DNA from 4 places in the Chelatococcus sp. XZ-Ab1 genome. Region 4 is predicted to be linked to each of the others. Evidence: predicted binding sites of a transcription regulator. Region 4 holds the regulator's gene; each other region holds the start of a gene.
The links. The regulator PhoB, encoded in region 4, activates phosphate uptake and scavenging genes when phosphate is short. The targets are predictions, from matches to a motif close to TGTCATNNANCTGTCAT.

Region 1 (7,598 bases), on a different contig from region 4:
GCTTGCCGCCTTTCGCGACTGGCTTCTGGCGGAGTGCGGGACGGAAACGGCCGGACGGACGGAGTGAGGGATATTGCCCTGTGCAGCTGCGACAGCCGCAGCCCATGGACAAGCCACGTCGCATGCGGCAATCATGCGGGCTGCTCATGAAGCAGCCACCCGCAACGCTTCGCCTCCGCTCATTTCGGCGCTGCCAGGATCATGTCCCAGACCCCCAATCGTTCCACCCCAGAGACCGCCGACGTCGTCATCGTCGGCGGCGCGGCGATGGGCTCCTCCGTCGCCTTCCATCTCCTGTCCGATCCCGCCTTTTCCGGTCGCGTGCTCGTGATCGAGAAGGATCCGACCTATGCGCGCTCGGCATCGGCGCTGTCGGCGGCCTCCATCCGTCAGCAGTTCTCGAGCCCGGTCAACATCCGCATCTCGCTCTACGGCGTCGCCTTTCTGCGCGACATAGGCGCGCGCCTTGCCGTCGGCGACGAGCGGCCGGTGATTGATTTCACCGAGGGCGGCTATCTCTATCTTGCGGCGACGCCCGAAGGGGCCGAGACGCTCGCCTGCAACCACGCGGTGCAGGAAGCCGAGGGCGCCGACATCGTCCTGTTCGATGCCGCTGGTCTCAAGGACCGATTCCCGTGGCTCGTCACGGACGATCTCCTTGCAGGGGCCTGGGGGCGCAGCGGCGAGGGTTGGTTCGACGGTTGGGGCCTGCTGCAGGCCTTCCGCAAGAAGGCGCGGGCGCTCGGGGCCGAGTATCGTACCGGCGAGGTCGCCCGTCTCGAGCGGCAGGGCGGCCGCGTCGTCGCCGTGCACCTTGCCGATGGCAGCCGCATCGCCTGCGGCGCAGTGGTCGATTGCGCGGGCTCGGACGGGCGGCGCATCGCTGCGAGCGCCGGCATCGACATCCCCGTGTACCCGAGGAAGCGCTATGTCTTCAGCTTCACCTGCAAGGGGCCGGTCGACAACTGCCCGCTGATGATCGACACCTCCGGCGCCTACGTGCGGCCCGAGGGGCACCGCGGCGCCGACGGGCAGATGTTCATCTGCGGCATCTCGCCAGAGCCCGAGGCCGATCCCGAGTGGGACGGCGATGCGGAGACGGTCGACTGGTCGCTGTTTGAGGAGGTGATCTGGCCGGCGCTCGCCATGCGCGTGCCCGCCTTCGAGCACATCCGTCCCGGCCGGGCCTGGTCCGGTCCCTACGACATGAACCTGCTCGATCACAACGCCATCGTCGGCCGCGCCGGCGAGGTCGAGAACCTCTTCCTCGCCAACGGCTTCTCGGGGCACGGCCTGCAGCAGTCGCCTGCCGTGGGCCGCGGCATCGCCGAGGAGATCGTGCACGGGCGCTTCGTGACGCTCGATCTCGCCGATCTCGGCTACGGCCGCATCCTCGCGGAGCGGCCGCTGCGCGAGGCGAACGTCATCTGAGGCCGATCAGACCGGCGCGTGCTGGGTGCCGAAGCCGACGGCGATGCGGTTCCAGAAATTGATCATGGCAAGGAGCGCCGTCAGCGCCACGACCTCCTTTTCGGAGAAATGATCGTCGAGGGCGGTTGCGGCCTGGACGAGGGCGTCATGGTCGTCCATGCGCGTCATTGCTTCCGCATAGGCGAGGGCGGCGCGCTCGCGCGCATCGAAGGCGGGCGATTCCCGCCATGTCGGCAGGAGATACAGCCGCTCCGGCTTCTCGCCGTATTTCTTCACCGCATCGCCGCCGTGCATGTGCACGCAATAGGCGCAGCCGTTGATCTGCGAGGCGCGCGTCTTCACCAGCTCGACGAGCGTCATGTCGAGGCCGAGCCCCTCGATGTCGCCGTTGAGCCGGCGCGCCGTGGCGAAGACGTCGGGGATGATACCGTAGGCGTTGATGGTTCTCGTCATCATGTGCTCCTGTGCACGGCCGAGCGAGGCCGCATGCCTCCAAGACGCAGCACGGCGCGCCTTGTGACAGGGGACCGCAAAAAACGTCGGCTCAGCTTTCGGTGGGGATGCGGACGAGCTTGTCCGGATTGAGCACGAAATAGATGGCCGTGATCCGCTCGCCGTCGCTCGCCGCCATCACGATCCGCACCGGGCGTTCCTCCTCGTAAGTGACGAACCCTGCTTCGCCGGCAAAGCGCGCCGGCCGGTCGACGCGGCCGCGGCCGAGCTTGCGGGCGACCCCCAGCACCAGTCGCACGATCCGCCCGGCGCCGCGCACGATGTTGCGGGCGGCAAGCACCTTGCCGCCGCCGTCGGTCGTGATGGTCGCGTCAGGCGCCAGCAGGCGGATGAGGCGCTCGGCATCCCCGGCGGCGAGCGCGAGGCGGAACTCTTCCATGAGGGTTTCATGCCGCCGACGGCGCGCCAGGGCATCGGCCGGCGCCGCGGGGAGCTGCCCGTCGCCGAGCCGGCGCCGCGCCCGGGCGACGATCTGCCGGCAGGCCGCCTCGCTGCGGCCGAGCACTTCGGCAAGGCGGGCATAGGGCATGTCGATGAGCTCGCGCAGCACGAAGGCGCAGCGCTCCACCGGGCCGAGGCGCTCCATTAGCACGAGGACGGCATAGGGCAGGTCGCCGGCGAAGGCGTCGCCGTCGTTGGGTCCCGTCCAGGGCTCGGGCAGCCAAGGCCCGTCATAGGCGGCGCGCTCGCGCCGCGCGGCCCGCAGCCGGTCGATGGCGAGCCGGCTCGTCACCGTGACGAGCCAGGCCTCCGGATTGTCGATTGCCCCGCCGGCGGCATGGAAGCGCAGGAAGGCATCCTGCAGCACGTCCTCGGCGTCGCCCATCGTGCCGAGCATGCGATGGGCGATGGCAAGGAGCCGCGGCCGCACGGCGAGGAACGCGGCCGCTCCATCGTCTGCGATGGCATCGCCGGCGGCGTTCCCGGAGGCTGGCGGTCGGCGGTGCTGGTTCACGTCCGGTTCCGGTCCGCGGGGCGGCTCAGAGGAGGCCGCGCTTGGCGAGGTTGCGCATCAGCTGCCCGGTGCCGAAGGTCCACGGTGCGCAGTCCTGGCTGTGGCGCATGCGGTTGACGAGGCTGCCAAGCTGCGGGGCGGCGATGGTGACGACGTCGCCCACCTTGTGGGTAAAGCCCTTGCCCGGCGCATCGCGGTCCTCGACCGGCGCGAAAAGCGTGCCGAGGAAGAGCACCGCCCCGTCCGGATACTGGTGATGCCTGCCGATCATCTGAGCCGCGAGGTCGGCCGGGTCTCGGCTGATCTTCTCGATGGTGGAGAAGCCCTCCATGCGGAAGCCATCCTCGCCCTCGACGGTCAGCGTCACGTGCATGCGGCGCACGTCGTCGAGCGAGAAGCCGTCGTCGAAGAAGCGCAGGAAGGGGCCGACCGCACAGCTCGCGTTGTTGTCCTTCGCCTTGCCGAGGAGCAGGGCCGAGCGGCCCTCGACGTCGCGCAGGTTGACATCGTTGCCGAGGGTGGCGCCGACGATGCGCCCGTCCGAGGCGACGACCAGCACCACCTCGGGCTCGGGATTGTTCCAGGTGGAGATGGCGTGGATGCCGGCATCCGCTCCCGTGCCGACGCTCGACATGGGCTGGGCCTTGGTGAAGATCTCGGCATCCGGCCCGATGCCAACCTCTAGATACTGGCTCCAGGCGCCCTGGGCCACGAGCACCTCCTTGAGGCGCATGGCCGCGGGCGAGCCGGGCCTGAGGCGGGCGAGGTCATCGCCGACGAGGCGGTTGATCTCCTCGCGGATGGCCGCCGCGGCGTCCGCATTGCCACGCGCGCGCTCCTCGATGACGCGCTCCAGCATGGAGACGGCGAAGGTCACGCCCGCCGCCTTCACCGCCTGCAGGTCAATGGGCGCGAGGAGGTAGGGCCGGGTGGAATCACGCGTCGCCTCCACGGAATTGGCGAGGATGGCCTCGAGCGGACCCAATGATTCGCCCTTGGCGTCGCGCAGGGCGGCCGCAGGTGCGGAAGTTTCGCATAGGTCGCGCATCGTCGCGAAAGCGCGGCTGATATCGAAAACCTCGCCATCGCGGACGGTCACCACCGAAGGGCCGGCAACATCGGGCCGGAAGACGCGGCCGGCCAAGGCGGCCCTCGCAAAATCGGTCGGCAGGGTGGTGGCTGTGGAAAGGGTCAGGCCCCCCATGGATGCGCTCCTCGCTGAAGACTCAAATTTCGTTTCGCTTGCGTTTGTCGTCGATTATTCATTGAACTGTCATGTCATTGTCATGCTATGCTCGCTAGCAACGAAGAGAAGGGTCCCCGAGGGGGGCTCCGGGAGATGGGGAGGCTATCATGGCATCTCGTATTGTAACCATGGCAAGTGCGGCGGCTTTCATCGCCGCGGCAGGACCGGCTGCTGCCCAGACTGAAATCCAGTGGTGGCATGCCATGTCGGGCGCGCTCGGCGAGAAGCTCGAGAAGATCGCCAGCGACTTCAACGCCTCGCAGAGCGAGTACAAGGTTGTCCCGGTCTTCAAGGGCAGCTATCCGGAGACCATGACGGGCGCCATCGCTGCCTTCCGCGCCAAGCAGCACCCGACGATCGTGCAGGTCTTCGAGGTCGGCACGGCGACCATGATGGCGGCCAAGGGCGCCGTCTATCCCGTCTACAAGCTGATGGCCGACGAGAACGAGCCGTTCGATCCCAAGGCCTACCTGCCGGCGGTGACGGGCTACTACAGCGACACGCAGGGCAACATGCTGTCGTTCCCGTTCAATTCATCGACGCCGATCCTCTATTACAACAAGGATCACTTCAAGAAGGCCGGCCTTGACGAGAACACCCCGCCCAAGACCTGGCCGGAGGTGGAGGAGTTCGCCAAGAAGCTGCAGGCGGCGGGCATCGCGTGCGGCTTCACCACCCAGTGGCCGTCCTGGGTCCATGTCGAGAACTTCTCGGCCATGCACAACATCCCGCTGTCGACCGAGGCCAACGGCTTCGGCGGCCTCGGCACCGAGCTCAAGATCAACAACCCGACGCTCGAGAAGCACTGGACGGCGCTGGTCGACTGGCAGAAGTCGAAGATCTTCGACTACGGTGGCCGCCAGGGCAAGTCGGATCCCAAGTTCCTCTCCGGCGAATGCGCCATGACCTTCGCCTCCTCGGCGGCGCGCGCCAACATCATGGCCAATGCCAAGTTCGGCGTCGGCTACGGCATGCAGCCCTACTGGCCGGACGTGCAGGGCGCCCCGCAGAACTCCATCATCGGCGGCGCGACGCTCTGGGTCCTCGCCGGTCGTCCGAAGGAGGAATACAAGGGCGCGGCGAAGTTCTTCGCCTATCTGTCGAAGCCCGAGGTGCAAGCCTGGTGGCACCAGCAGACCGGCTACCTGCCGATCACCAAGGCCGCCTACGAGCTGTCGCAGAAAGAAGGTTTCTATGAAAAGAACCCGGGTTCCGACATCTCGATCAAGCAGATGAACCTCAACCCGCCGACCGACAACTCCAAGGGCCTGCGTCTCGGCAACTTCGTCCAGATCCGCGACATGATCGAGGAGGAACTGGAGAACGCGCTAACCGGCAAGAAGTCGGCGAAGGACGCGCTCGACGCGGCGGCGAAGCGCGGCAACGAGCTGCTCCGCCAGTTCGAGAAGTCCAACTCCTGAATAATGTAATGTAGAATGGCGGCGCCCGGACTGCATCGGGCGCCGCCCTGTTCCTTCTGGGGGGCCGATGCAGGCAAAACGGGTCACCTTCGGCGGCGGCATCGTGCCTTATCTGCTGCTTGCGCCGCAGCTTGCCATCACCATCATCTTCTTCCTGTGGCCCGCTGGCCAGGCGCTCTACACCTCGCTCTTTGCCGAAGACGCCTTCGGCCTGTCGCGCCAGTTCGTCGGCCTCGCCAATTTCGTCGCCCTGTTCGAGGATCCGAGCTACCGGTCGAGCTTCGCCATCACTGTGGTCTTCTCCGCGTCCGTCGCGGCCATCTCGCTCGGTCTCGGGCTCCTCTTCGCGCTCGCCGCTGACAAGGTGGGGCGCAAGGCGATGGTCTACCAGACGCTGCTCATCTGGCCCTATGCCGTGGCCCCGGCGGTCGCTGCCATCCTGTGGTGGTTCATGTTCGATCCGTCGGTCGGCGTGGTGGCGCGTGGTCTGCGGGCCATCGGCATCTACTGGAACCACCACCTCAACGGCACCGATGCGCTCATCATGGTCATTCTCGCCGCCTCGTGGAAGCAGGTGAGCTACAACTTCCTATTCTTCCTCGCCGGACTGCAGGCCATTCCGCGCACGCTTGTGGAGGCGGCGGCGCTCGACGGGGCGGGCCCCTGGCTGCGTTTCCGCAAGATCGTCTGGCCGCTGCTCGCGCCGACGACCTTCTTCCTGCTTGTCGTCAACATCGTCTACGCCTTCTTCGACACCTTCGGCATTATCCACGCGACGACCGGCGGCGGGCCCGGCCAGTCCACCACCATCCTCGTGTACAAGGTGTTCAAAGACGGCTTCGAATCGCTCAATCTCGGCGCTTCCGCCGCTCAGTCGGTGGTGCTGCTCGTCATCGTCATCGGCCTGACGGCGCTGCAGTTCCGCCATATCGAGCGCAAGGTCCATTACTGAGGGGGCGGGGACATGGTCGAATCCGGCCGCAAGCTGACTTTCGCCGCCCATGCGGCGCTCATCCTCGGCGTTGCCGCCATGGTGCTGCCGGTGTGGCTCGCCTTCGTGGCGTCCACCCATCCCGGCACGGACTTCCTCACTGGCCGCATCGGCTTTCTGCCGGGTGCGGCCCTCATCGCCAACTACAAGGAGGCGCTGTTTACCGGCTCCAGCGTCTCCGGCTTTCCGCCCGTCGGGCCGATGCTGTGGAACAGCTTCGTCATGGCCATGGCGATCGCCATCGGCAAGATCGCCATCTCGCTGCTGTCGGCCTTCGCCATCTGCTATTTCCGCTTCCCCTTCCGGGTCACGGCTTTCTGGCTCATCTTCATCACGCTGATGTTGCCGGTCGAGGTGCGCATCCTGCCGACCTTCGAGGTCGTGGCCAATCTCGGCATGCTCAACAGCTATTCGGGCCTCGCCATTCCGTTGATCGCCTCGGCGACGGCGACGTTCCTGTTCCGTCAGGTCTTCATGACTATACCGGACGAATTGACGGAAGCGGCGCGCATCGACGGGGCGGGGCCGCTACGCTTCTTCTGGTCCATCCTGATGCCGCTGTCGCGCACCAATATTGCCGCGCTTTTCGTCATCCTCTTCATCTACGGCTGGAACCAGTATCTGTGGCCGCTGCTCGTCACCACGGATCAGAGCTATTACACCATCGTCATGGGCATCCAGCGCCTCGCGGCCGCGGCGGCCGAGGCCGATCCCGTATGGCACCTCGTCATGACGACGACCATCCTCGCCATGCTGCCTCCCGTCGTGGTGGTCATTGCGATGCAGCGCCTCTTCGTGAAGGGGCTGGTCGAGACGGAGAAGTAGGCGGCGGCCCCGGCGGCGGGGTGCCGGCACGCGCCCCTCCCGACCGACCGCACGACCGTGGGCCATGAAAACGCGGATGGCCGGCTTGTGCATTGCGTGGATGCGAAGAGCGCGTAATCCGCACCGCTCGTCATGGCCGGGCTTGTCCCGGCCATCGACGCGTTTGGCGTTGCTCGCACTTTCAAGGTGCGGATGCCCGCAACAAGCGCGGCCATG
Region 2 (7,598 bases), on a different contig from region 4:
CGTGCCATTCGAGGCGGCAATGTCTGTTGCCGTGACCGCAGCATCGTTGATCATGACCTTTCCGGATTTCTGAGTGATGCTGATCATCTTGCCATTCACGGTTGTGGCCTTGTCGAGTTTCACGACGTCGGCAGAGGCGACATTGCCTGGCACGACGTGATAGGTCAGCACCGCGATCAGCTTCTCCTTGTTCTCGGGCTTCAGGAGACTTTCGACCGTTCCCGGCGGCAGCTGTCCGAAGGCATCATCGGTGGGAGCGAAGACCGTGAACGGCCCCGCTCCCTTGAGCGTCTCGACCAGCCCGGCCGCCTTGATCGCCGTTGCCAGCGTGCTGAACTGACCGGACGCCATCGCCGTTTCGACGATGTCCTTGTCTCCTGCTGCCCGAGCCGGAGAGCCGGCGAGCACCATGCCGATGGTCACAGCTGCGACCGCCGTCTTGCAGGCGAGCTTGAAGGTCATCACTGCTACTCCCTTTTCTTGAATTGTCCGACGCTATCCGCGACCAAATTCACTTTATGGGAAAACTGATTTTCGTCATTGTAAATTTATCGTGATGTGAAATTGATTTTTCATACAGTGATAATATCATCGCGTGCTGCGGATTGAGAAGAAACATCGAGGTGGACATGCTGTCCGAAACGTTGACGGTCGAGCTTCAGCGCTATCAGATCGGCCCGCGCATCCGCACCTTGCGCCTGAAGAAGAAACTGGGCCTTGCCCAGCTCGGGTCCCATACCGGGCTCTCCACCGCGATGCTTTCGAAGATCGAGCGCGGCCAGCTCTTCCCCACCCTGCCAACCCTGCTGCGCATCGCAATGGTATTCGGCGTCGGCCTCGACCACTTCTTCAGCCGCGAAACGCCCCGGCCGCTGGTGGCTGTGGTGCGCGCAAGCGAACGCCTGCGCCTGCCGTCACCACCGGGTGACGAGCCTCCGGCCTACTTGTTCGAAAGCCTCGACTATCCGGCAACCGACCGCAGGATGGAATCGTTCTACGCGGAATTCCCGCTCGACGCGCAGCCATCGGCGCCGCACCAGCACGGCTCAGCTGAATTCGTCTATATCCTCGAAGGCGAACTCGAACTCTCCGTGGCCGGCGAAACGACGCCTCTTTCGGCGGGCGATGCCGTCTACTTCGACTCGAGCGCGCCGCACAGCTACTGCCGGCGGGGCCGTGCCGTCTGCAGGGCCCTGGTGGTGACTGCGGCGTGAGGGGACGCCAACGCCGCCAATCGCCCTGATCAGGGTATGTTGTCCCGCAGGAAGATGTCGATACGGATGCGCTCCTGCTCGGGCAGGATGGGCTCGCCTGTACAGTGGGCGAGGAGCAAGCGCGCGGCCGAGCGCGCCTCGTGGCCCGCGTCCTGGTTGATGACCGCGTCCATGATGCCGCGCACGAGAAAGCGCTTGGTGTAGGCGGTCAGGTCGTGGCCGATGAAGACGATATCCCGCTCCCGGCCGGCTGCCTCGAGGGCGGCAGCGATGCCGCGGTTGCCGGCGCCGACATTATAGATGCCGACGAGATCAGGATGGGCGGCGAGGATGTCCTCGGTCACCTTGCGCGTCAGTTCGGAATCGTCGCGCCCCTCGCGCAGCGGCAGGGTCCTCAGGTTGGGGAACTCTCCGTTCACCACCTGCATGAAGCCGAACTGCCGCTCGGCGTGGTCGCGCAGGGCGAGCGACCCGGCGATGAGCGCGACAGATCCCTCGCGCCCCCCTGAGAAGCGCCCCATCAGCGTGCCGGCCGTGCGACCGGCGGCCGTGTTGTCGATACCGACATAGCGCAGCCTGCGCGAAGTCGGCGCGTCTGACACCAACGTCACCACCGCCGAGCCGCGGGCGACGAGATCGTCGATGGCGGCCCGGACGCGCGGATGATCGAGCGCGATGACCGCAACGCCGTGATAGCGCCCCTCCAGGCGCTCGAGCGCGGTGGCAAGAACATCGGGATCGAAGACATCGACATGCAGCATGTCGACAAAGGCCCGCTGGGTGACGAGCCACTCGGCCGCCACTCCCACCTGTTCCTCGAGATTGCTCATGAAGGTGTTGGTGCCCGTCGGCAGGATGAAACAGAAACGGAAGGTCTCCTTGCGCGCCAGACGCGCAGCGACGGGATCGGGCCGGTAGCCGAGCTTGGCGATGGCCGCCTGCACCTTGGCGGCGGTCTTCTCGCGCACGCCGGGGCGCCGGTTGAGCACGCGGTCCACCGTCGCGAGCGACACGCCCGCCTCCCGCGCGACATCCTCCAGCGTTATCCGTTCGGCGATCATGCTCATGATAGAGGCATGTTGCCCTCATTTTCTGAGGTGCGCAACGCAAGATCACCCCCGGCAAGACAGAAAACGCCCGGCCAGCCTAGCCTCGGAGCAGATGCTCCACCTCCGCCCGGCGGGGGGCGCCGCGGCCACCGCCGAAGCGCGTGCACTTGATGGCAGCGGTCGCATTTGCAAAGCGTACGGCGGGGCGGGGCGCCATGCCCTCCGCCAGGGCAAGGGCGAGCGCGCCATGCCAGACATCGCCGGCCCCCAGGGTATCAATCACATCCACCGCAAAAGCCGGTTCGTGCGCGACCTTGCCGTCCTCGATGAAGAAGACGCCGCCTTCTCCCGTCGTCACGGCAAGCCAGCTGTCACGGAGGCGCGAGGCGAGGCTGCGGAGCCCTTCCCGCGGATCCTCCAGCCCCGTCCGTTCCCGCAACGCCTGTGCGCTGAAGGCGATGTGACTCGCGGCATCGAGGACTCCCGGGTGATCCGGGGCCCGGTCGACGTCGAATACCGCCGGCACGCCGGCCGCGCGGGCTAGCATGAAGATCCGCGCCGCCCCCTCCTGCCAGCGCGTGTCGCCGAGCACGGCGCCGGTTCCCTGCGGCAGCGCCGCGGGAAGGCTCTCCACGGCGGCGGGGTAGCGCGGATCGGAATAGCTGATCACGGTGCGCTCGCCGGCCGCATCGACGAGGATCGCCGACACTGGCGAACGCAGCCCGCCGAGGCGCACGACACCGCTGCAGTCGACGCCCTCGTCCGTGAGCGAGCCCACGATGTCGTCACCGACGCGATCGTCCCCAAGGCGCGCGATGAGTCTGGCCCGGCCGCCGAGGCGCGCGATGGCTACGGCCGCATTGCCGGCGCAACCGCCCGTCGTCACGGCAACATCCCGGGCGCGATATTTCTCTGCCCGTGTCGGCAGCGCGTCGAGTTTGTAGACATAATCGAGGGTGGCGATGCCGATACACAGGACGGTTTGCATTCAGGGCTCGATATGCGGCCGCACGCGTGCGAGACTTGACAAGCGGCGATGCCAGCATGACGGACGCACGTCAAGATGCCTTGCGCGGATCGCGCGCCATTCTAGCCCCTCGGATATATGGGTGGTTTTTTACATCAACGGGATGCATTAATTTGGATAAGTAGAATTTTACTTTATTTTTCGGCATATGAAGAAGCGAACAGGCTCGCTATGAACGATTGCCCTTCCTTTTCCGATGGCTTGCCTCTTGATCGAACAGCTTCCGTACCCGTCTGGCGACAGATCCTGAGCGACATCGAGTTCGAGATTCGCGGCGGACTCGTGGCGTCGGGTCAGAAGCTTCCATCCGAGCTGGAACTGTCGCGGCGCTACGGGGTCAATCGCCACACGGTCCGCATGGCGCTACTCAAGCTGGCGGACAAGGGCCTCGTCGTCTCGCGGCAGGGGGCCGGCGTCTTCGTCACGGACGAGCAGCCGGAATACCGCATCGCCCGCCAACCCAGCACGAGCGAACTCGAGCAGGCCATGAATGATGCGACCACCGGCGAACTCATCGCCTCCTACCGCCGCCCCACGTCGCACTATCTCGCCGGCCTGCTGCAGATCGACAGGGGCGGCGAGTTGCTGGTGCTGGAGACGCTGCGCCAGGCCGGCTCGCGCCTGTTGTCCTACGGCTATCACTATTTCGACGCCGCCCGTTTCGCCGGCATCGACACCGCCTTCGCCCGACTGCGCAGCCTGTCGGCCACCCTTGCGGAGTTCGACTGCCGCAGACTCCTGCGCCGCGCCACCTGGATCGACACGCGCATGCCCCGCAAGGTCGAGGCGGCGGCGCTCGGCATCGATCTCGACGAGCCGGTGATCGTCCTGAGCTATGTGGACACGGACGGGGAAGGCCGCCCGGTCCTGTTCGGCAACACAGTGCTGCGCGGCGGCACCGTGCGCGTGCGTGTGGAAACGACCTGAGCCTCGCGCCAGATAGACGTGGGCGACGCGCCCTCGCCCGCGCGTCAGATCGGCGACGAGATGCAGGGCGGACACGACTTCGAGCACCGGCAGTTCCGCCACCGGCGCCAGCGCATGCGGGTTGAGCGACAGGGCCGCGAGCCCCGTCCACGGCCCTTCGACGACGACGTCCTCGAGGAAATATACGACGAGTTCGCAGATGCGCGGCGTGCCATCGACATGCGGGATGATCTTGAGCGGGAAGTTCGGCTGCATCAGCGCGGCCCGCACGGCATCGAGACCGGCGCTGCGATGCTTGTAGCCTATCGTTCCGGTCGCCACGCACACGCGGATCTTGTCGGGGCAGATCTTGCCGGGCGAGATCTTGCAACGACCTTTCACTGACGGCAAAACTTTGCCGCAACGCAGCAAAAAGCCGCGGGCGCAGCCGCCCGCGGCTTTTTCATCATGGACGCCCGAAGATCGGCGAGGCTTGCGCCGCCGGTCAGTCGGCGTAGGAAATCATCGAGGCTTCGCGGCCCTTGGCGCCGGCGACAACGCTCATGTTGACCCGCTGGCCCTCGGCGAGATCGGCGATGCCGCCGCGCTGCAGTGTCGAAGCGTGGACGAACACGTCACGGCCACCGTCGTCGGGCTGAACGAAGCCGAAGCCCTTGTCACGGTTGTACCACTTGACCGTGCCCGCCATCTCCTCGGCCGGCCCTTCCGGAATCCGTGGGGCGAAGCCACCACCACCGGCGCGCGGGCCACGCGGGGCGCGCGGCTGCGGCGGCAGGTCCTCAAGCTCGAGCACCTCGGCGACCTGGTTGCCCTTCGGCCCCTCGCGCAGGCGCACGACGATGCGTGCTCCCGGCTCGGCCCCGCTGAAGCCGGCAGCTTCGAGCGAGCGCATGGAGAGGAAGGCATCGCCCGACCCGTCCTCGCAGGCGACGAAGCCGAAGCCCTTCTCGGGATTGAACCACTTCACCGTCGCGTCCGTCGGCGGGCCGGCCGGCGCCGCAAAAGCATCGCGCGACGGACGACCGCCGAAGCCACCTTCGCGGCCCCCGAAACCGCCGTCACGACCTCCGAAGCCGCCATCACGGCCGCCGAAGCCTCCGTCGCGACCGCCGAAGCCACCGTCGCGCCCCCCGAAACCGCCGTCACGGGAGTCAAAGCTGTCGCGACGGCCACCACCCCTGCGGCGGGCGTCACGGTTATCATCGTATCGGTTCATACAGGATATCCAACTGGGAGAGTTTTCATCATACCCGAAAACACATGGCCACGCCATGCGGCAGGCCGAGCGGTCTCGTCCGTAAGCGTGCTTGCGGCGACAGTCTAATCATAGCCTCGATTCCGGCTTTGCGCGACTGCCTTTTCGCGGGGACCGCCTCTATTCGAAAACGACGAGCAGATCCTTGGCTTCGACAGGTGTGGCGGGCGCCACCACGACCTCGGCGACGCGCCCGTCGCGGCCGGCGTGGATAGCGGTCTCCATCTTCATGGCCTCGATGGTGAGAAGGATGTCGCCGGCCCGGACCTCCTGCCCCGCCTTGACGGCCACCGTGGCGACGGCGCCGGGCATGGGAGCGGCGACATGCTTCTCGTTCGCCTCGTCGGCCTTGCGGCGCACCGGCCGGCTCGCCGCGGCGGCGCGGTTCGGGACTTTGATCATGCGTGGCTGGCCGTTGAGCTCGAAGAAAACCCGTACCTGCCCCTCCTCGTCCGTATCGCCCACGGCCTGCAGGCGGATGACGAGGGTCTTGCCCTTCTCGATGGTGACGGCGATGTCGTCGCCCACCTGCATGCCATAGAAGAAGACCGGCGTCGGCAGGGACGATACGGGTCCATACTTGCGGCTCGCTCCGCAGAACTCGGCGAAGACCTTCGGATACATCAGGAAGGAGGCCAGTTCCCGCTCGCTGACGGCGCGGCCGCAGCGCTTCTCGGCTTCCGCGCGCGCGGCAGAAAGATCGGCCGGCGGCAGCAAGGATCCCGGCCGGGCCGTGGCCGGTGTCTCGCCCTTCAACACCTTGCGCTGCAAGGCCTCGGGCCAGCCGCCGGGCGGCTGGCCGAGGTCGCCGCGCAGCATCTCGACGACCGAAGCCGGAAAGGCGATGTCGCGCTTCTCGTCGAGCACGTCCGCCGGCGTGAGCCCCTGCGCCACCATCATCAGCGCCATGTCGCCGACAACCTTGGACGAAGGCGTGACCTTCACGATATCGCCGAAGAGGTCGTTGGCCGCCCGGTAGGCCTTGGCCACCTCGTGCCAGCGCGTCTCCAGGCCAAGCGAGCGCGCCTGCTCCTTGAGATTGGTGAACTGGCCGCCCGGCATCTCGTGGAGATAGACCTCGGAGGCGCCGGACTTCAGGTCGCTCTCGAAAGCCGCGTATTGGGTGCGCACAGCCTCCCAGTAGAAGCTGAGCTGGCGGATGGCCTCCGGGTCGAGCCCGGTGTCCTCGTCCGTGTGGCGCAGGGCCTCGACGAGCGAGCCGAGGCAGGGCTGGGACGTCGCACCGGACATGGCGTCCATCGCCGCATCGAAGGCGTCGACCCCGGCGGCGACCGCCGCCAGCACGCTCGCTGCCGCGATGCCAGAGGTGTCGTGCGTGTGAAGGTGGATCGGCAGGCCGACCTCCTCGCGCAGCGCCTTGACCAGCACCCTGGCCGCCGCGGGCTTCAGCAGCCCCGCCATGTCCTTGATGCCGAGGATGTGGCAGCCGGCCTTCTCAAGGTCCTTCGCGAGGCCAACGTAATAGCTGAGGGAGTACTTGGCGCGGGTAGGGTCGAGGATGTCGCCGGTGTAGCAGATGGCCCCTTCCGCCAGCTTGCCCGCCTCGCCGACGGCGTCGATGGCGACCCGCATGTTCTCGACCCAGTTGAGGCAGTCGAACACGCGGAAGAGGTCCATGCCCGCCTCCGCCGCCTGGCGGACGAAATGGCGCACGACATTGTCGGGATAATTGGTGTAGCCGACGCCGTTCGCCCCGCGCAGCAGCATCTGCAGGAGCACGTTCGGCACCTTCTCGCGCAGCAGTGCGAGACGCTCCCACGGGTCCTCGGTGAGGAAGCGCATGGCGACGTCGAAGGTGGCGCCGCCCCAGCATTCGAGCGAGAAGAGCTGCGGCAGGCCATTGGCATAGGCCTCCGCCGCGCCGGCGATGTCGAAGGTGCGCATGCGCGTGGCAAGGAGCGACTGGTGCGCGTCGCGCATCGTGGTATCCGTGACGAGCGCCCGGCGCTCGGCGCGCATCCACTCGGCAAAGCCTTTCGGTCCCAGGCGGTCGAGCACCCGGCGCGTGCCTTCCACGCCGGACGGCGCCGGAAAGACGGGCGCCTGCGGCGGACGGGCCTCGGCCGGCGGGCGGGCGCGGCCCTTCACCTCCGGATGGCCGTTCA
Region 3 (7,598 bases), on a different contig from region 4:
GCGGGTCTGACTACCAAGAGATGCCTGCCGAGCCCAGCCCGAATGATCAACGATCCCCTTTTCTATTTCGCCGCCATCCCGGCGGTTGTCATCATCGGCCTTGCCAAGGGTGGCTTCGTCGGGCTCGCGATCCTGGGCATTCCGCTGATGGCGCTGTTCGTGCCGCCGGTGCAGGCCGCGGCGATCATGTTGCCCATCCTTATCGTGCAGGACGCGGTCGGTATCTATGCCTTCCGTCGGCATGTGAACAAACGCCTGCTCGCCATCACCCTCACGGGCGCGCTGGCCGGCATCGTCCTTGCGACCTTCACGGCCGCTGCCGTCTCGGAGGCGGCGGTGCGGCTCGCCGTCGGCCTCATTGCCCTCGTCTTCGCCCTCAACTGGTGGCTCAATCTCGCCAAGCAGGCGGCGGGCGAGCGGCCGGGCGGCATCGCCTGGGGACTGTTGTGGGGCAGCGTATCCGGCTTCACCAGCTTCATCAGCCATGCCGGCGGGCCGCCGTTCCAGGTCTACGTGCTGCCTCTGAGGCTCTCACGCGACGTTCTCGTGGGCACCACCACGTGGTTCTTCGCCACCGTCAATCTGATGAAGGTGGCGCCTTATGTCTGGCTCGGCCAGTTCACGCACGAGAACCTCACAACCTCGCTCGTGCTCATGCCCGTCGCCGTCGGTTCGACCATGGCGGGCGTTTGGCTGGTGCGGCGCGTCGACCCGACCGCCTTCTATCGCCTCATCTACGCCCTGCTCGTGCTCGTCGGCCTCAAACTGACATATGATGGGCTTATTGCACTCATCTGATTCTTCCCGTCCCGCCCGGGATGAGAGCACGACAGGAAAAGCCATGCCGCCGTTCGCACCTTCCATTATCCTTCGCACCGGCGTGGCCTGCCTTGCCATCCTCCTGGCAGGCGCTAGCGCGGCCGCCTTCGACCTGCAGGGCCACCGCGGCGCGCGCGGGCTCTCGCCCGAAAATACTCTTCCCGCCTTCGAGAAAGCCCTGCGCACCGGGGTCGCGACCCTCGAGCTCGACATCGGCATGACGAGCGACGGCGTGCTCGTCGTCTCGCACGACCCGAGGCTCAATCCCGACATCACGCGCGGGCCCGACGGCAGCTTCCTGACCGGGCCGGGCAAGGCGCTGACCGCCATGACGCTCGAGGAACTGCGGAGCTTCGACGTCGGCCGCACCAGGCCGGACAGCCGCACCGCCAAGTCCTTCCCGGAGCAGACGGCGGTCGACGGCACGCGCATACCGACGCTCGAGGATGTCTTCGCCCTCGCCGAACGCCTCGGCGCGAAGGACGTGCGCTTCAACATCGAGACCAAGTCGAGCCCGGCGCCGGATGCCGGCACGCCCGAGCCGCGCACCTTCGCCACGGCGCTGGCGAAGGCCATCGACAAGGCCGGGCTCGGGGAGCGCGTCACGGTCCAGTCCTTTGACTGGCGCACCCTCATGGCCCTCAAGGAGGTCTCGCCCGACATTCCGCGCGTGTGCCTGACGAGCGAGGGCAATTTCGATACGCTCCAGCGCGGCAAGGACGGGGGCTCGCCCTGGCTCGGTGGCCTCGATGTTGACGATTTCGATTCGGTGCCGGCGCTCGTCGCGGAAGCCGGCTGCACCACCTGGTCGCCCAATTTCCGCAACCTCACGCAGCCGCTCGTCGAGGAAGCCCAGGAGATGGAGCTGGCGGTGGTGCCCTGGACGGTGAACGAGACCGACGACATGGCGCGCCTGATCGACTGGGGCGTCGACGGGCTCATCACCGACTATCCCGACCGGGCCCGCACCGTCATGGCCGCCAAGGGCCTGCCCCTGCCCGCGCCGGTCGCACCCTAGGCCGACGAGGCGCCTCTCCCTTTGGCTGATTGATCGCCCGCAACCTCGCCGGCTAGGCTGCCACATCGCAAGTTCCGAAGCGGACTGGAAAGATGACGGCCTCAGCCTACGACCTCCACCTCGACCGCAACCCGGCCAATTTCCAGCCGCTGACGCCGCTGACCTTCCTCGAACGGGCCGCAAGCGTCTTTCCCGAGCGTACGGCCATCATCCACGGCAGTTTGCGCCGCAACTATCGCGACTTCTATGCTCGCGCCCGGCGCCTTGCCTCGGCGCTCGCAGCTCATGGCATCGGCCGCGGTGACACCGTCTCGGTGATGCTGTCGAACACGCCGGCGATGCTCGAATGCCACTACGGCGTGCCCATGACCGGAGCGGTGCTCAACACGCTCAACACCCGGCTCGACGCGGCCATCATCGCCTTCACGCTCGACCATGCCGAGACCAGGGTGCTCATCACCGACCGCGAGTTCTCGAAAACCATCCGCGAGGCACTCGCCCTCGCCAAGGCGAAGCCGCTCGTCATCGACTACGACGACCCCGAATACGACGGCCCCGGCGAGGTCCTCGGCAAGACGGATTATGAGACCTTCCTCGCCGGCGGCGACCCCGACCATGCATGGCAGATGCCGGACGACGAGTGGGACGCGATCTCGCTCAACTACACCTCGGGCACGACCGGCGACCCCAAGGGCGTCGTCTACCACCACCGCGGTGCCTACCTGCTTGCCATGGGCAATGTCGTCACCTGCGGCATGGGGAAGCATCCCGTCTATCTGTGGACGCTGCCGATGTTCCACTGCAACGGCTGGTGCTTTCCCTGGTCCATCTCGGTGGTCGCCGGCACGCATGTGTGCCTGCGCCAGGTGCGCGCCGGCGCCATGTATGCAGCGCTCGCCGAACATGGCGTCACGCATCTTTGCGGCGCGCCCATCGTCATGGCGACGCTGCTCAATGCGCCTGCCACGGACAAGCGCGATTTCACGCAGAAGGTCGCCTTCTTCACCGCGGCCGCGCCGCCGCCCGAGGCGGTGCTGGCCGCCATGAAGGACGCCGGCTTCGACGTGACCCATCTCTACGGCCTCACCGAGACCTACGGTCCCGCTGTCGTCAACGACTGGAACAGCGCCTGGGACGACCTGCCGACGGGTGACTATGCGGCGAAGAAGGCGCGCCAGGGCGTGCGCTACCTCGTGCTCGAAGGCCTCGACGTGCGCGACCCCGAGACGCTCGCATCCGTGCCGGCCGACGGCGAGACGCTAGGTGAGGTCATGTTCCGCGGCAACGTTGTGATGAAGGGCTATCTGAAGAACAAGGCTGCCACCGACAAGGCCTTCGCCGGCGGCTGGTTCCACTCCGGCGACCTCGGCGTCAAGCACCCCGACGGCTACATCCAGCTCAAGGATCGCTCGAAGGACATCATCATCTCCGGCGGCGAGAACATCTCCTCCATCGAGGTCGAGGATGCGCTCTACAAGCATCCGGCGGTGCAGGCCGCCGCGGTCGTCGCCAAGCCGGACGAGAAATGGGGCGAGACGCCGTGCGCCTTCGTCGAGCTCAGGCCCGGGGCGGAGGCGACGGCGGAGGAACTGATCGCCTTCTGCCGCAGCCGACTCGCGGCCTTCAAATGCCCGCGCCACGTGGTCTTCACCGAACTGCCCAAGACCTCGACGGGCAAGATCCAGAAATTCCGCCTGCGCGAGATGGCCCGCGAGGCGTGACGCGTCGGCTCGCCCATATGAAAACGGCCACCCTGAGGGGTGGCCGTCGTGCCGGTCGTGCGGCCGGCAGATCCGTCAATGTATCGATTGCGATATCGTCGTATGACGCAAGCGCTCCATCTCGTCCTTCAACTGCAGCTTCTTGCGCTTGAGTTCCGCGATCTTGAGCTCGTCAGCCGAGGGGCTGGCCTGCACCGTTTGGATCTCGCGCTCAAGCGCTTCGTGCCGCTTTGCGAGTTCGGCCAGATGGGCGTTCAAAGACATCGCTTTCCTCCTTCGGATCACTCCGACGACAGAACTGTGACACAGCATTGTGGCGGAGTCGAAGCAGATTCCGCCATCGGCGGTGCACCGGCGGCGAGCCGTGGGCAAGCCACCCTTTTTGCAGGGGCTCGGCTTGCCGAGCGTGCGGCCACGCCGCATACTTCCGACTTCCGTCATTCACCGGATCGATGCCCCCGGGCAGCGCCATGATGACCATCGATATCGACGACGAAGACGAGCGCCAGCAACTGATGGGCGAACTCAATCGCCTGCGCGAGGAACACCGCGACCTCGATGCGGCGATCGCGGCGATCGAATCCGTCGGCCCCGCCGACCAATTACAGATCCAGCGGCTGAAGAAGCGCAAACTCATCCTCAAGGATCGCATCACCTTTCTCGAGGACAGGCTGACGCCGGACATCATTGCCTAGCGGCAGTCGGGCGGACACCCCCCTCGCAGCAACCGGACGCAATTTCGTGTCCCGAACGCCCGCAGCGTCGGCGCGTCGCGCGAGCGGAGCCGATTGCTGATTGCCGACTGGCCGCCTGTTACTGTATGCCCCGCGCGGAAGACTTTTCGCAGGATCATCAATGACGACGCAAACGCCGGTCGCCATCGTCATGGGCAGCCAGTCGGACTGGCAGACCATGCGCCACGCGGCGGAGACACTGGCCGCGCTCGACATCGCCCACGACGCGCGCATCGTTTCTGCCCATCGCACGCCGGAGCGGCTGTTCGCCTTTGCGAGGGGGGCGCGGGACGAGGGCTTCAAGGTGATCATCGCCGGAGCTGGCGGCGCGGCCCACCTGCCGGGCATGGTCGCCTCGCTCACCCCGCTGCCGGTCTTCGGCGTGCCCGTGCAGTCGAAGGCCCTGTCGGGCCAGGACAGCCTCCTGTCGATCGTGCAGATGCCGGCCGGCATTCCCGTCGGCACGCTCGCCATCGGGCGGGCCGGAGCCGTCAACGCTGCTCTTCTCGCCGCCGCGGTGCTCGCCCTCTCCGACACGGGGCTCGCGGCGCGCCTCGACGACTGGCGCGCCGCCCAGAGCGCGGCCGTGGCCGAGCGGCCGCAAGATGACTGACGCGATGCTCGCCCCAGGCTCCACCATCGGCATCCTCGGCGGCGGCCAGCTCGGCCGCATGCTGGCGCTCGCCGCCGCACGCTATGGCCTTAAGGCCCATGTCTATGCGCCGGAGCCTGACAGCCCGGCGTTCGAGGTGGCGGCCCGCCATACGGTTGCTTCCTACACCGACGAGGGAGCGCTCGTCGGCTTTGCAGCGAGCGTCGACGTCGTCACCTACGAATTTGAGAATGTGCCCGCCGACACGGCCCATATCCTCGAATCGCACGTGCCGCTGCGCCCCGGCGCACGGGCGCTCGCCGTGGCCCAGGACCGGCTCGAGGAAAAGACCTTCGTCAGCAACCTCGGCATCGCCACTGCGCCCTTCCGCGCCGTCTCCAACGAGACGGACCTGCGCGCCGCCCTCGCCGCTGTCGGCCGGCCGGCGGTGCTCAAGACGCGCCGCTTCGGCTATGACGGCAAGGGCCAGGTCATCATCCGGACGGGCGACGACCCGGCGACGGCGCTCGGCGCCATTGGCCACGTGCCGGCGATTCTCGAAGGCTTCGTGCCTTTCTCCCGCGAGGTGTCCGTGGTTGCGACCCGCGGCCACGATGGCTCCGTCGCCGCCTATGATCTGTGCGAGAACGAGCACCGCGACCACATCCTGCACATCACGCGGGTGCCGGGCACCCTGCCCGCGAACCTGTGCGACGAGGCACGCGCCATCGCCGGGCGCATCGCGACGGCACTCGATTACGTCGGCACGCTGTGCGTCGAGATGTTCGTCGTCGAGACGGACGGCGAGCCGCCGCGCCTTCTCGTAAACGAGATCGCACCCCGCGTGCACAATTCCGGCCACTGGACGATCGAGGGCGCGAAGACCTCGCAATTCGAACAGCACATCCGTGCCATCTGCGGCTGGCCGCTCGGCTCGGTCGTGCTCGTCGGATCGGTGGAGATGACCAACCTCATCGGTGAGGACATGGCGGCCTGGCCGGAACTCCTCGCGGAGGAAGGCGCGCATCTGCACCTCTACGGCAAGGCGACAGCCCGGCCCGGTCGCAAGATGGGCCATGTCACCCGCGTCAAAACCTGAGGCTGGGGCCGGTTTCAGGCGCCGGACCTGTGGACAGGCGCCGTCCGATCTGTTATCCACCCTGCCACGGTTGTGGCGCGCCGTTCGCGCCATTATGGCGTTTCGCCACCCATCACGAATTCAAAAGCGGGAAGACGACGCGTGCAGGTTCTCGTTCGCGACAACAACGTTGATCAGGCGCTCCGTGCGCTGAAAAAGAAGATGCAGCGCGAAGGCATCTTCCGGGAAATGAAGCTCCGCGGCCATTACGAGAAGCCGTCGGAGAAGCGTGCCCGCGAGAAGGCCGAGGCCGTCCGCCGCGCCCGCAAGCTGATGCGCAAGCGCCTGCAGCGCGAAGGCCTGCTGCCGAGCAAGCCGAAGCCGACCCGCTGAGGGGCCGCCGCAGCAGGAATTGCCTCCCGCTCCGGCATCGCGGCATTGGCTTATCATCACGGGGTCCTGGCCCCGGCAGCGCAAGCGCCCTCCTCGCGGATGGGCGCTTTGTTTGCATGTGCCGGCCCCGCCTCTCGGGGGAGTGCCTGCGAGGCCACGGCCGCGCCAGGGTCTTCACGCTCCTGCCTCACTTGTGTCCGAGAACCGGCACGCAACAAACGATTCAAGTTGTTCGGGGTGGAGGATTGACGTGATCGAACGGAGGAAGTCGGCCTCTGGTGCCATCCTGTCGGCGACAACGCTCGGCCGCAGCCTGCTGCCGCTTGCCGTGGCGCTTGCATTGGCCGGTTGCGAGACGGTGAGCGGCGTCGGTGGCTCGCGCGGTGTGGCCGAGCTCGTCCAGGAGAATCCGGACGCGAGCAAGACCAATATCGCCTCTCTGTCGGATGTGATCCGCGCCAACCCGAACGATCCCCAGGCCTACAACGCTCGCGGGGCGGCCTATGCGCGCTCCGGCCGCTACAGCGACGCAATGAGCGACTTCAACCAGGCCATCAAGCTCGATCCAAACTTTGCCGCCGCCTACACCAACCGGGCGCTGTCGCTGCGCCAGACCGGCCGGGACGACCAGGCGCTGGCCGATTTCAACCGTGCCATCCAGGCCGATCCCAACTACGGGCCCGCCTATCTCGGCCGGGCCAATCTGCTGCGCGTCAAGGGCGACTTCAACCAGGCGCTGGCCGATCTCTCCCGGGTCATCCAGCTCAACCCCGAATCGGCGGAGGCCTATCATGCTCGTGGCCTCGTGCACCAGCGCCAGGGGCAGAACGAGCTTGCCATCGCCGACTTCCGCTCGGCCATCGACCGCAATCCCTTCGCCGGCGCGCCCTATGCCGCGCGCGGCCAGAGTCTCGTCGCCGTCGGCAAGTATCAGGAGGCGATCGAGGACTTCAACGCCGCCCTCAACGCAGACAACCGCAATGCGGTGGCCTGGGCTTGGCGCGGCGTCGCCTTCGAGCGCCAGGGCGACCGTACGCAGGCGACTGAGTCCTATCAGCGGGCTCTCGCCATCGACAGCGGCAACCAGGTGGCGCGCGAAGGCATGTCCCGCGTCGGCGGCGGCCTCGCCCTCTTCCGCTGATCCGCCCTTTACTGCCGGCCGGCCGCCTGCGGCGCCGAAACGGTCAGAACATCCGCGCCGATAACCCTCCCTGTGAGGGCATCGGCGATAAAGCGCCGGATG
Region 4 (7,598 bases):
GCCGCAGTCGCTGCGCGACGGCTCCTACGGCATGGGCGCGACTCGGTCGGAGACCATCAAGCGCGTCGTGCTGCCGGCCGCACTCCCCGGCATCGTCTCGGCCCTCATGCTCGCCATCTCGCGGGCCGTCGGCGAGACGATGATCGTCGTCATGGCCGCGGGCCTCGCTGGCAACCTCACCTTCAATCCGCTCGAGGCCGTCACGACCGTTACCGTGCAGATCAAGACGCTCCTCGTCGGCGACCAGGAGTTCGACAGCGCCAAGACCCTGTCAGCCTTCGCCCTCGGCTTCGTGCTCTTCTTCTTCACGCTGGCGCTCAACATCATCGCCCTGCGCATCGTTCGCAAATACCGAGAGCAATATGACTGACATTGCTGCACCCCCTCAAGGCGCCCGTCGGTTCGGTCTCTCGTCGGCCGAGGCCCAGGCGCGGTTGAGGCGGCGCCACGCCGCGGAGGCACGGTTCCGTGCCTATGGCATCGGCGCAATCGCGCTCGCGGCGATCTTCCTCGTCGTCCTGATCGGCGACGTCATCGTCAAGGCGATGCCGGCTTTTACCGAATATCGCCTGACCATGACGGTGACGCCGACGCTGGAGCAGGTGTCCAGCGACGGCACCACCGATCCGCAGGCGCTGCGCAGCGGCGATTATGACGCCGTGCTGCGCAGGGGCTTGCAGGAACTCTTCCCGCAGGTCACGACGCGTGCCTTGCGCCGCAAGCTCAACAACGACCTTCTGTCGTCTGGCGCGGCGATGACGCTGCGCAATCGGGTGCTGGCCGATCCCTCCGCCATCGGCCAGCCGGTGACGATCGAGGCACTGCTCGACGACGCGGCCGACCTCTACCTCAAGGGCCTGATGACCGGGCGGCGCGAGAGCGTCGGCCAAGGGCAGGCGCAGGTGACGCTGGACGGCGAGGACGTGGTGCTGACGAGCTCGGCCCCCGATTTCGCCCGCGCCCTTGCCGAGGTCAAGGAGAGCCTGCGCGAGGAGGCGGCCGCCGACCGTCGCGAGGCCGCACGGCTGACCGCCGCGGCGGCCGATGTCGCCGGCGACCAGCGCGAGGCTCTGCAGAAGCGCATCGCCGACCTCGAGGGCGATGCCGCTGCCGCCGAGGCACGCGCTGCCGCGGCTGATGCGCCCGAGCGGCTGACGGCTGACCTGCCCTCGAAACTCGTCTTCATCAACGGCGGCATCGTCAAGCTGACCGAGATCGGCGCCTCCGAGGCGCGCGGCACGGTGCTCGTGCCGCTGGCCAATACCGACGCTGTGACGGCGGGTGGGTGGGACATCCTCACCCTGACCCAACCCGAGGCGAACCGTCGGCTTGACGACCAGGTGGTCGCCTGGCTCGAGGACCTGAAGCAGCGCGGCATGGTAGCGTCGCATTTCGCCAGCCGCTTCTTCACCTCTGGCGACAGCCGCGAGCCGGAGCAGGCGGGTATTCTCGGAGCTCTCATCGGCTCGGCGCTGACCATGCTGGTGACGCTGGTCCTGTGCCTGCCGATCGGCGTCGGTGCCGCCGTCTATCTCGAGGAATTCGCGCCGAAGAACCGGCTGACGGACCTCATCGAGGTCAACATCAACAATCTCGCGGCGGTGCCCTCGATCGTCTTCGGTCTGCTCGGCCTTGCGATGTTCCTCAACTTCTTCGGCCTGCCGCGCTCGGCGCCACTCGTCGGTGGTCTCGTCCTCGCTCTCCTGGTGCTGCCGACGATCATCATCGCGAGCCGCGCCGCCCTGAAGTCGGTGCCGCCGTCGATCCGCGAGGCGGCGCTCGGCATCGGCGCCTCGCACCAGCAGGCGGTGTTCCACCACGTGCTGCCGCTCGCCATGCCCGGCATCATGACCGGCACCATCATCGGCATGGCGCATGCGCTGGGGGAAACCGCGCCGCTGCTCCTCATCGGCATGGTCGCCTTCATCGTCGACGTACCGGGCTCAATCACCGATGCGGCGACGGCGCTGCCCGTACAGATCTACCTGTGGTCGGACCTGCCGGAGCCGCTGTTCCAGGCCAAGACCGCCGCCGCCATCCTGGTTCTGCTCGCTTTCCTCTTTATCATGAACGGTCTCGCCATCCTGCTGCGCCGCCGCTTCGAGCGCCGCTGGTGAGCCGCGTCGCGGGCCGAAGGGAGTTCTCAATGATGACGACGATGCCGAACATCGAGCTGGCGAAGGCCACGGTGGCCGAAGTCGCGGACGAGGCAGCGACGAAGGTCGTGGCCCGCGAGGTCAACGTCTATTACGCCGACAAGCACGCCTTGCACGATGTCTCGATTGACATTCCTGAGAAGGCGGTCACCGCCTTCATCGGCCCGTCCGGCTGCGGCAAGTCCACCTTCCTACGCTGCATCAACCGGATGAACGACACGATACCGATCTGCCGCGTCAGCGGCCGCATCGAGATCGACGGCAGCGACATCTATGACCGGAATCTCGACCCGGTGCAGTTGCGGGCGAAGGTCGGCATGGTGTTCCAGAAGCCGAACCCCTTCCCCAAGTCGATCTACGAGAACGTCGCCTACGGGCCGCGCATCCACGGGCTCACGAGCTCCAAGGCCGACCTCGACGAGGTCGTCACCATGAGCCTCAAGCGCGCCGGTCTCTATGAGGAGGTGAAGGACCGTCTCGCCTCGCCGGGCACCGGCCTCTCCGGCGGCCAGCAGCAGCGCCTGTGCATCGCCCGTGCCATCGCCGTCAATCCCGAGGTCATCCTCATGGACGAGCCGTGTTCGGCGCTTGATCCCATCGCCACGGCAAAGATCGAGGAGTTGATCGACGAATTGCGCGAGAACTACACCATCGTCATCGTCACGCACTCGATGCAGCAGGCGGCGCGCGTCTCGCAGCGCACGGCGTTCTTCCACCTCGGCAAGCTCGTGGAAGAGGGGCCGACGGAGCAGATCTTCACGGCGCCGCAGGACAAGCGGACGCAAGACTACATCACTGGGCGCTTCGGCTGAGGCTGCCGCAGCAACAAGGATTGCCGACGATGACCGATCATATCGTCAGCTCGTACGACGTCGAGCTCGATACCCTGCGCAGCAAGATCGCCGAGATGGGTGGCATCGCCGAGAAGATGCTGGGCGATGCGACGATAGCCCTCGTGCGGCGCGATGCAGCCCTCGCCCAGGCGGTCATCGCCGTTGACGAGCGGCTCGATGCCCTGCAACACGACGTCGAGGAACGCGCCGTGCTCACCATCGCCAAGCGCCAGCCGATGGCGGTCGACCTGCGCGAGATCGTCTCCGCCATCCGCGTGGCGGGCGATATCGAGCGCGTCGGCGACCTCGCCAAGAACACCGCCAAGCGTGTCGTCGCCATCAGCAACGAGATGCAGCCGCAGAAGATCGTCGGTGGCGTGCAGCACATGAGCGACCTCGTGCAGGCCCAGCTCAAGGATGTGCTCGACGCCTATGCGCAGAAGGACACGGCCCGCGCGCTCGACGTGTGGCAGCGCGACGATCGCATCGACGCGCTCTACACCTCGATCTTCCGCGAACTGCTGACCTACATGATGGAAGACCCGCGCAACATCAGCTTCTGCACGCATCTCCTGTTCCTCGCCAAGAACATCGAGCGCATCGGCGACCACACCACCAACATCGCCGAGACCATCCACTATCTTGTCACCGGAAAGCCGCTCGCCGCCGAACGGCCGAAGAGCGACGACTCGAGCTTCACCACCGTGCCGGTCTCCGGCCGGCAGTAAGTGTCGATCACGCGCCAGCGTCCACCACGGAAGGACCGATGGGACCCCGTATCCTCATCGTCGAAGACGAAGAGCCGCTCACACTCCTCCTGCGCTACAACCTCGAGGCCGAAGGCTATACCGTCGATGCCGTCGCGCGCGGTGACGAGGCCGAGGTGCGCCTGCGCGAGCAGGTCCCGGACCTCGTGCTGCTCGACTGGATGCTGCCGGGACTGTCCGGCATCGAGCTATGCCGGCGCTTGCGTGCCCGCCGGGAAACGGAACGGCTGCCCGTCATCATGCTCACCGCCCGGGGCGAGGAGGGCGAGCGCGTGCGCGGTCTCGCGACCGGCGCGGACGATTACGTCGTCAAGCCCTTCTCCGTACCGGAGCTCCTGGCGCGCGTGCGTGCCCTGCTGCGCCGCGCCAAGCCGGGCCATGTGGCCACCGTGCTCACCGCCGGCGATATCGAGCTCGACCGCGAGACCCGGCGCGTACGCCGTTCTGGCCGCGAGCTTCACCTCGGCCCCACCGAGTTCAAGCTGCTCGAGTTCCTGATGCAGAGCCCCGGCCGTGTCTTCACGCGCGAGCAGTTGCTCGACGGCGTCTGGGGCCACGACGTCTATATCGACGAGCGCACGGTGGACGTGCATGTCGGACGCCTGCGCAAAGCCATCAACCGGGCCCGCAAGCCGGACCCGATCCGCACGGTGCGCGGCGCCGGCTATTCCTTCGACGAGACCTTTTCGCACGCGGAGTGAAGCGCGATGCTGCCGCCATCCCCCGGTGCGGCCAGCAAAGAGGCCGGAGCGGCCCGCTCCGGCCTCTTTGCTGGCCGCTTCTGTCCCCGGTCAGGAGCGCATCACCTTCTTCTCGCGCCGACGGTCCGCCGCCGGCTGGTAGGCGATGCGCGCATGGTGCGCGCAATAGGGCATGCCGAGGAGGGAGCGCGCGCCGCAGAAGCGGAAGTCCGGCGTCGTCGGGTCACCCATCGGCCAGCGGCACATGGCTTCCCGCAGCTCCATGATGGTCACGCGCTCGCTCAGCGGCACGACCACCTCGTCCTGGGGCTGGAACTGTTCCTGCGGCACCGCCTCGGTCTCGAGCTCGGGCGCCGCGGCGAGGGCTGTGTTGCCGCGCACGACGGTCTGGCCCGATGGCTGCGTCATAGGATGGCTCGGGCTGCGTGTGTGCGCGGCCTTCCGCGGCCGGGAGGCCGCCGGTGCCGCCGACTTGGCGCGGCCGGAAAGCCCGAGGCGATGCACCTTGCCGATGACGGCATTGCGCGTCACGCCGCCGAGCTCAGCGGCGATCTGGCTGGCGCTAAGGCCTTCGGTCCAGAGCTTGCGCAGCAGCTCCACCCGCTCGTCGCTCCAGGTATTGCTCTGATCGCTCATCGCTCTCTCCGCCCGGCTCGTTCCGGCGCGCGCAAGGGGAGCGCGAAAGAGGCTCTCGCCTCGTCGCATCCTGCTGCAGGTAGCGCCGATAGGGAATTGGCCACACGATATGTCGTGGTCTGTGGCTCGGAAGCTACAATATGAGGGAAGGCACGAGCAAGGCTTCGCGCCGGCCGATCTGCGTTTTCCCCAAGATCGTGACAGCAATCGGGCGCCGGCTGATCGATCGTATCAATGCGATTGAATTGACAGTCCCTGTGACCCATCTAAAATTGTGGACGGTGCCGCCCCTGCCCGGGCGGCACTTTGATTTTCGGGAAAATCCGAGGCGTCCGGCGGCAGGCCGGCGCCTCATCGCGGAGACGAGAGACGTGACTTCGCCGCTTCTGCAGACCTATGCGCGGGCCGACATCGAATTCGAGAAGGGCGAGGGCGCGTGGCTCGTGACGCGAAGCGGCGAGCGATACCTCGATTTCGGCGCCGGCATCGCTGTCAACGCCCTCGGCCATTGCCATCCGCATCTCGTCGAGGCGTTGACCGCGCAGGCCGGCAAGCTCTGGCACACGTCGAACCTCGTGCGCATCCCCGAGGGCGAGCGGCTCGCCCAGCGGCTGGTCGATGCGACTTTCGCCGACAATGTCTTCTTCACCAATTCCGGCGCCGAGGCGCTGGAATGCGCCATCAAGATGGCCCGGCGCTACCATTCGTCCAAGGGCCAGCCCGAGCGCTTCCACATCGTCACCTTCGAGGGCGCCTTCCACGGCCGCACGCTGGCGACCATCGCCGCCGGCGGCCAGAAGAAATATCTCGAGGGCTTCGGCCCCAAGGTCGAAGGCTTCGACCAGGTCGCCTTCGGCGACTGGGAGGCGCTCGAGGCCGTCGTCGGCCCGCAGACCGGCGCCATCCTCATCGAGCCGATCCAGGGCGAGGGCGGCATCCGCGCCGTCGCGCCCGAGGCGTTGCGCCGCCTGCGCAAATTCTGCGACGAGCGGGGCCTCCTCCTCATCCTCGACGAGGTGCAGAGCGGCGTCGGCCGCACGGGCAAGCTCTTCGCGCACGAATGGGCCGGCATCACGCCGGACATCATGGCGGTGGCCAAGGGCATCGGCGGCGGCTTCCCCATGGGTGCCTGCCTCGCCACCGCCGAGGCGGCGAGCGGCATGACCTATGGCGTTCACGGCACAACCTTCGGCGGCAATCCGCTCGCCATGGCGGTCGGAAATGCGGTGCTCGACGTGGTGCTGGCGCCCGGCTTCCTCGATCAGGTGGCGCGGACCGGCCTGCTCCTCAAGCAGCGCCTTGCCGCGCTCAAGGACAGGCATCCTGGTGTCATCGCCGAGGTGCGCGGCGAGGGGCTGATGCTCGGCCTCAAGTTGGCCGTGCCGAATACGGAATTCGTCGATGCGGCGCGGGCCAACAGGCTCATCGTCATCGGCGCCGGCGATAACGTGGTGCGGCTGCTGCCGCCGCTCACCATCGGCGAGGCCGAGGTGAGCGAGGCGCTGGAACGCCTGGAGGCGACCGCCGCGGCCGTCGAGGCCGCCCGCTCGGTCGAGAAGGGAGCGGCGTGATGAGCGGCTCCGTGCGCCACTTCCTCGACCTCACCGATTTCACGCAAGACGACCTGCGCCAGGTGCTCGACGCCAGCGCCGCGCTGAAGGCCGGGCGCCGCAAAGGCCAGCCGCCGAAGGAGAAGCCGCTCGCCGGCAAGGTGCTGGCCATGATCTTCGACAAGCCGTCGACGCGCACGCGCGTCTCCTTCGACCTCGCCATGCGCGAACTCGGTGGCGAGCCCCTGATGCTGACGGGCAAGGAGATGCAGCTTGGCCGCGGCGAGACCATCGCCGATACGGCGCGCGTTCTGTCGCGCTATGTCGATGCCATCATGATCCGCATCCTCGATCACGAGGCGATGCTGGAGCTCGCCCGCCATGCCGACGTGCCGGTGATCAACGGGCTGACGAAGCGTTCGCATCCCTGCCAGATCATGGCCGACGTGCTGACCTTTGAAGAGCATCGCGGCCCGATCACGGGCCGCACGGTCGCCTGGTCGGGTGATGCCAACAACGTGCTCGCCTCCTGGGTGCACGCCGCGGCGCGGCTCGATTTCACGCTCAACATCGCGAGCCCGCCGGAGCTCGCCCCGCCCGAGGAGGTCATCGCCTTCGCCCGGCGGGAGGGCGCGCGCGTCAATGTCACGAGCGACCCCTTCGCAGCAGTGGAGGGGGCCGATGCGGTAGTCACCGACTGCTGGGTGTCCATGGGTGACGAGGACGAAGGCCGCCGCCACAACCTGCTGAGGCCCTATCAGGTCAACGGCAAGCTGATGGCCGCTGCCGCCAGGGATGCCATTTTCATGCACTGCCTGCCGGCGCACCGCGGCGAGGAGGTGACGGACGAGGTGATGGACGGGCCGGCTTCGGTCGTCTTCGACGAGGCGGAGAACCGCCTCCATGCACAAAAGGGTATTCTGGCTTGGTGTCTGGGAGCAATCGCGTAATGGAC

Region 1: ugpB (sn-glycerol-3-phosphate ABC transporter substrate-binding protein UgpB) is a predicted target of PhoB. The motif match lies at 4,171-4,187, and genes of this name have one in related genera.
Region 2: phnF (phosphonate metabolism transcriptional regulator PhnF) is a predicted target of PhoB. The motif match lies at 3,308-3,324, and genes of this name have one in related genera.
Region 3: P2T65_RS00610 (DUF465 domain-containing protein) is a predicted target of PhoB. The motif match lies at 3,848-3,864, and genes of this name have one in related genera.

What each region holds. Positions count from the first base shown of each region.
Region 1 is NZ_JARKII010000003.1:334,040-341,637, forward strand. Features, by position in the region: gene P2T65_RS07415 (LysR family transcriptional regulator) at 1-67, shown strand, start outside; gene P2T65_RS07420 (FAD-binding oxidoreductase) at 202-1,431, shown strand; gene P2T65_RS07425 (carboxymuconolactone decarboxylase family protein) at 1,438-1,884, opposite strand; gene P2T65_RS07430 (sigma factor) at 1,976-2,899, opposite strand; gene P2T65_RS07435 (fumarylacetoacetate hydrolase family protein) at 2,925-4,103, opposite strand; gene ugpB (sn-glycerol-3-phosphate ABC transporter substrate-binding protein UgpB) at 4,253-5,566, shown strand; gene ugpA (sn-glycerol-3-phosphate ABC transporter permease UgpA) at 5,634-6,518, shown strand; gene ugpE (sn-glycerol-3-phosphate ABC transporter permease UgpE) at 6,531-7,382, shown strand.
Region 2 is NZ_JARKII010000008.1:127,179-134,776, forward strand. Features, by position in the region: gene P2T65_RS13500 (fasciclin domain-containing protein) at 1-462, opposite strand, end outside; gene P2T65_RS13505 (cupin domain-containing protein) at 630-1,214, shown strand; gene P2T65_RS13510 (substrate-binding domain-containing protein) at 1,244-2,281, opposite strand; gene P2T65_RS13515 (PfkB family carbohydrate kinase) at 2,361-3,251, opposite strand; gene phnF (phosphonate metabolism transcriptional regulator PhnF) at 3,492-4,217, shown strand; partial or broken gene P2T65_RS13525 (acetoacetate decarboxylase family protein) at 4,221-4,550, opposite strand; gene P2T65_RS13530 (cold-shock protein) at 4,702-5,433, opposite strand; gene pyc (pyruvate carboxylase) at 5,593-7,598, opposite strand, start outside.
Region 3 is NZ_JARKII010000001.1:124,322-131,919, reverse strand. Features, by position in the region: gene P2T65_RS00625 (sulfite exporter TauE/SafE family protein) at 43-798, shown strand; gene P2T65_RS00620 (glycerophosphodiester phosphodiesterase) at 842-1,837, shown strand; gene P2T65_RS00615 (acyl-CoA synthetase) at 1,930-3,558, shown strand; gene P2T65_RS00610 (DUF465 domain-containing protein) at 3,634-3,822, opposite strand; gene P2T65_RS00605 (DUF465 domain-containing protein) at 4,029-4,253, shown strand; gene purE (5-(carboxyamino)imidazole ribonucleotide mutase) at 4,414-4,905, shown strand; gene P2T65_RS00595 (5-(carboxyamino)imidazole ribonucleotide synthase) at 4,898-5,983, shown strand; gene rpsU (30S ribosomal protein S21) at 6,125-6,355, shown strand; gene P2T65_RS00585 (tetratricopeptide repeat protein) at 6,606-7,496, shown strand; gene P2T65_RS00580 (alpha/beta hydrolase) at 7,505-7,598, opposite strand, start outside.
Region 4 is NZ_JARKII010000007.1:168,330-175,927, forward strand. Features, by position in the region: gene pstC (phosphate ABC transporter permease subunit PstC) at 1-370, shown strand, start outside; gene pstA (phosphate ABC transporter permease PstA) at 363-2,117, shown strand; gene pstB (phosphate ABC transporter ATP-binding protein PstB) at 2,159-2,968, shown strand; gene phoU (phosphate signaling complex protein PhoU) at 2,998-3,717, shown strand; gene phoB (phosphate regulon transcriptional regulator PhoB) at 3,756-4,457, shown strand; gene P2T65_RS12295 (GcrA family cell cycle regulator) at 4,548-5,093, opposite strand; gene P2T65_RS12300 (aspartate aminotransferase family protein) at 5,465-6,664, shown strand; gene argF (ornithine carbamoyltransferase) at 6,664-7,593, shown strand; gene P2T65_RS12310 (Hsp33 family molecular chaperone) at 7,593-7,598, shown strand, end outside.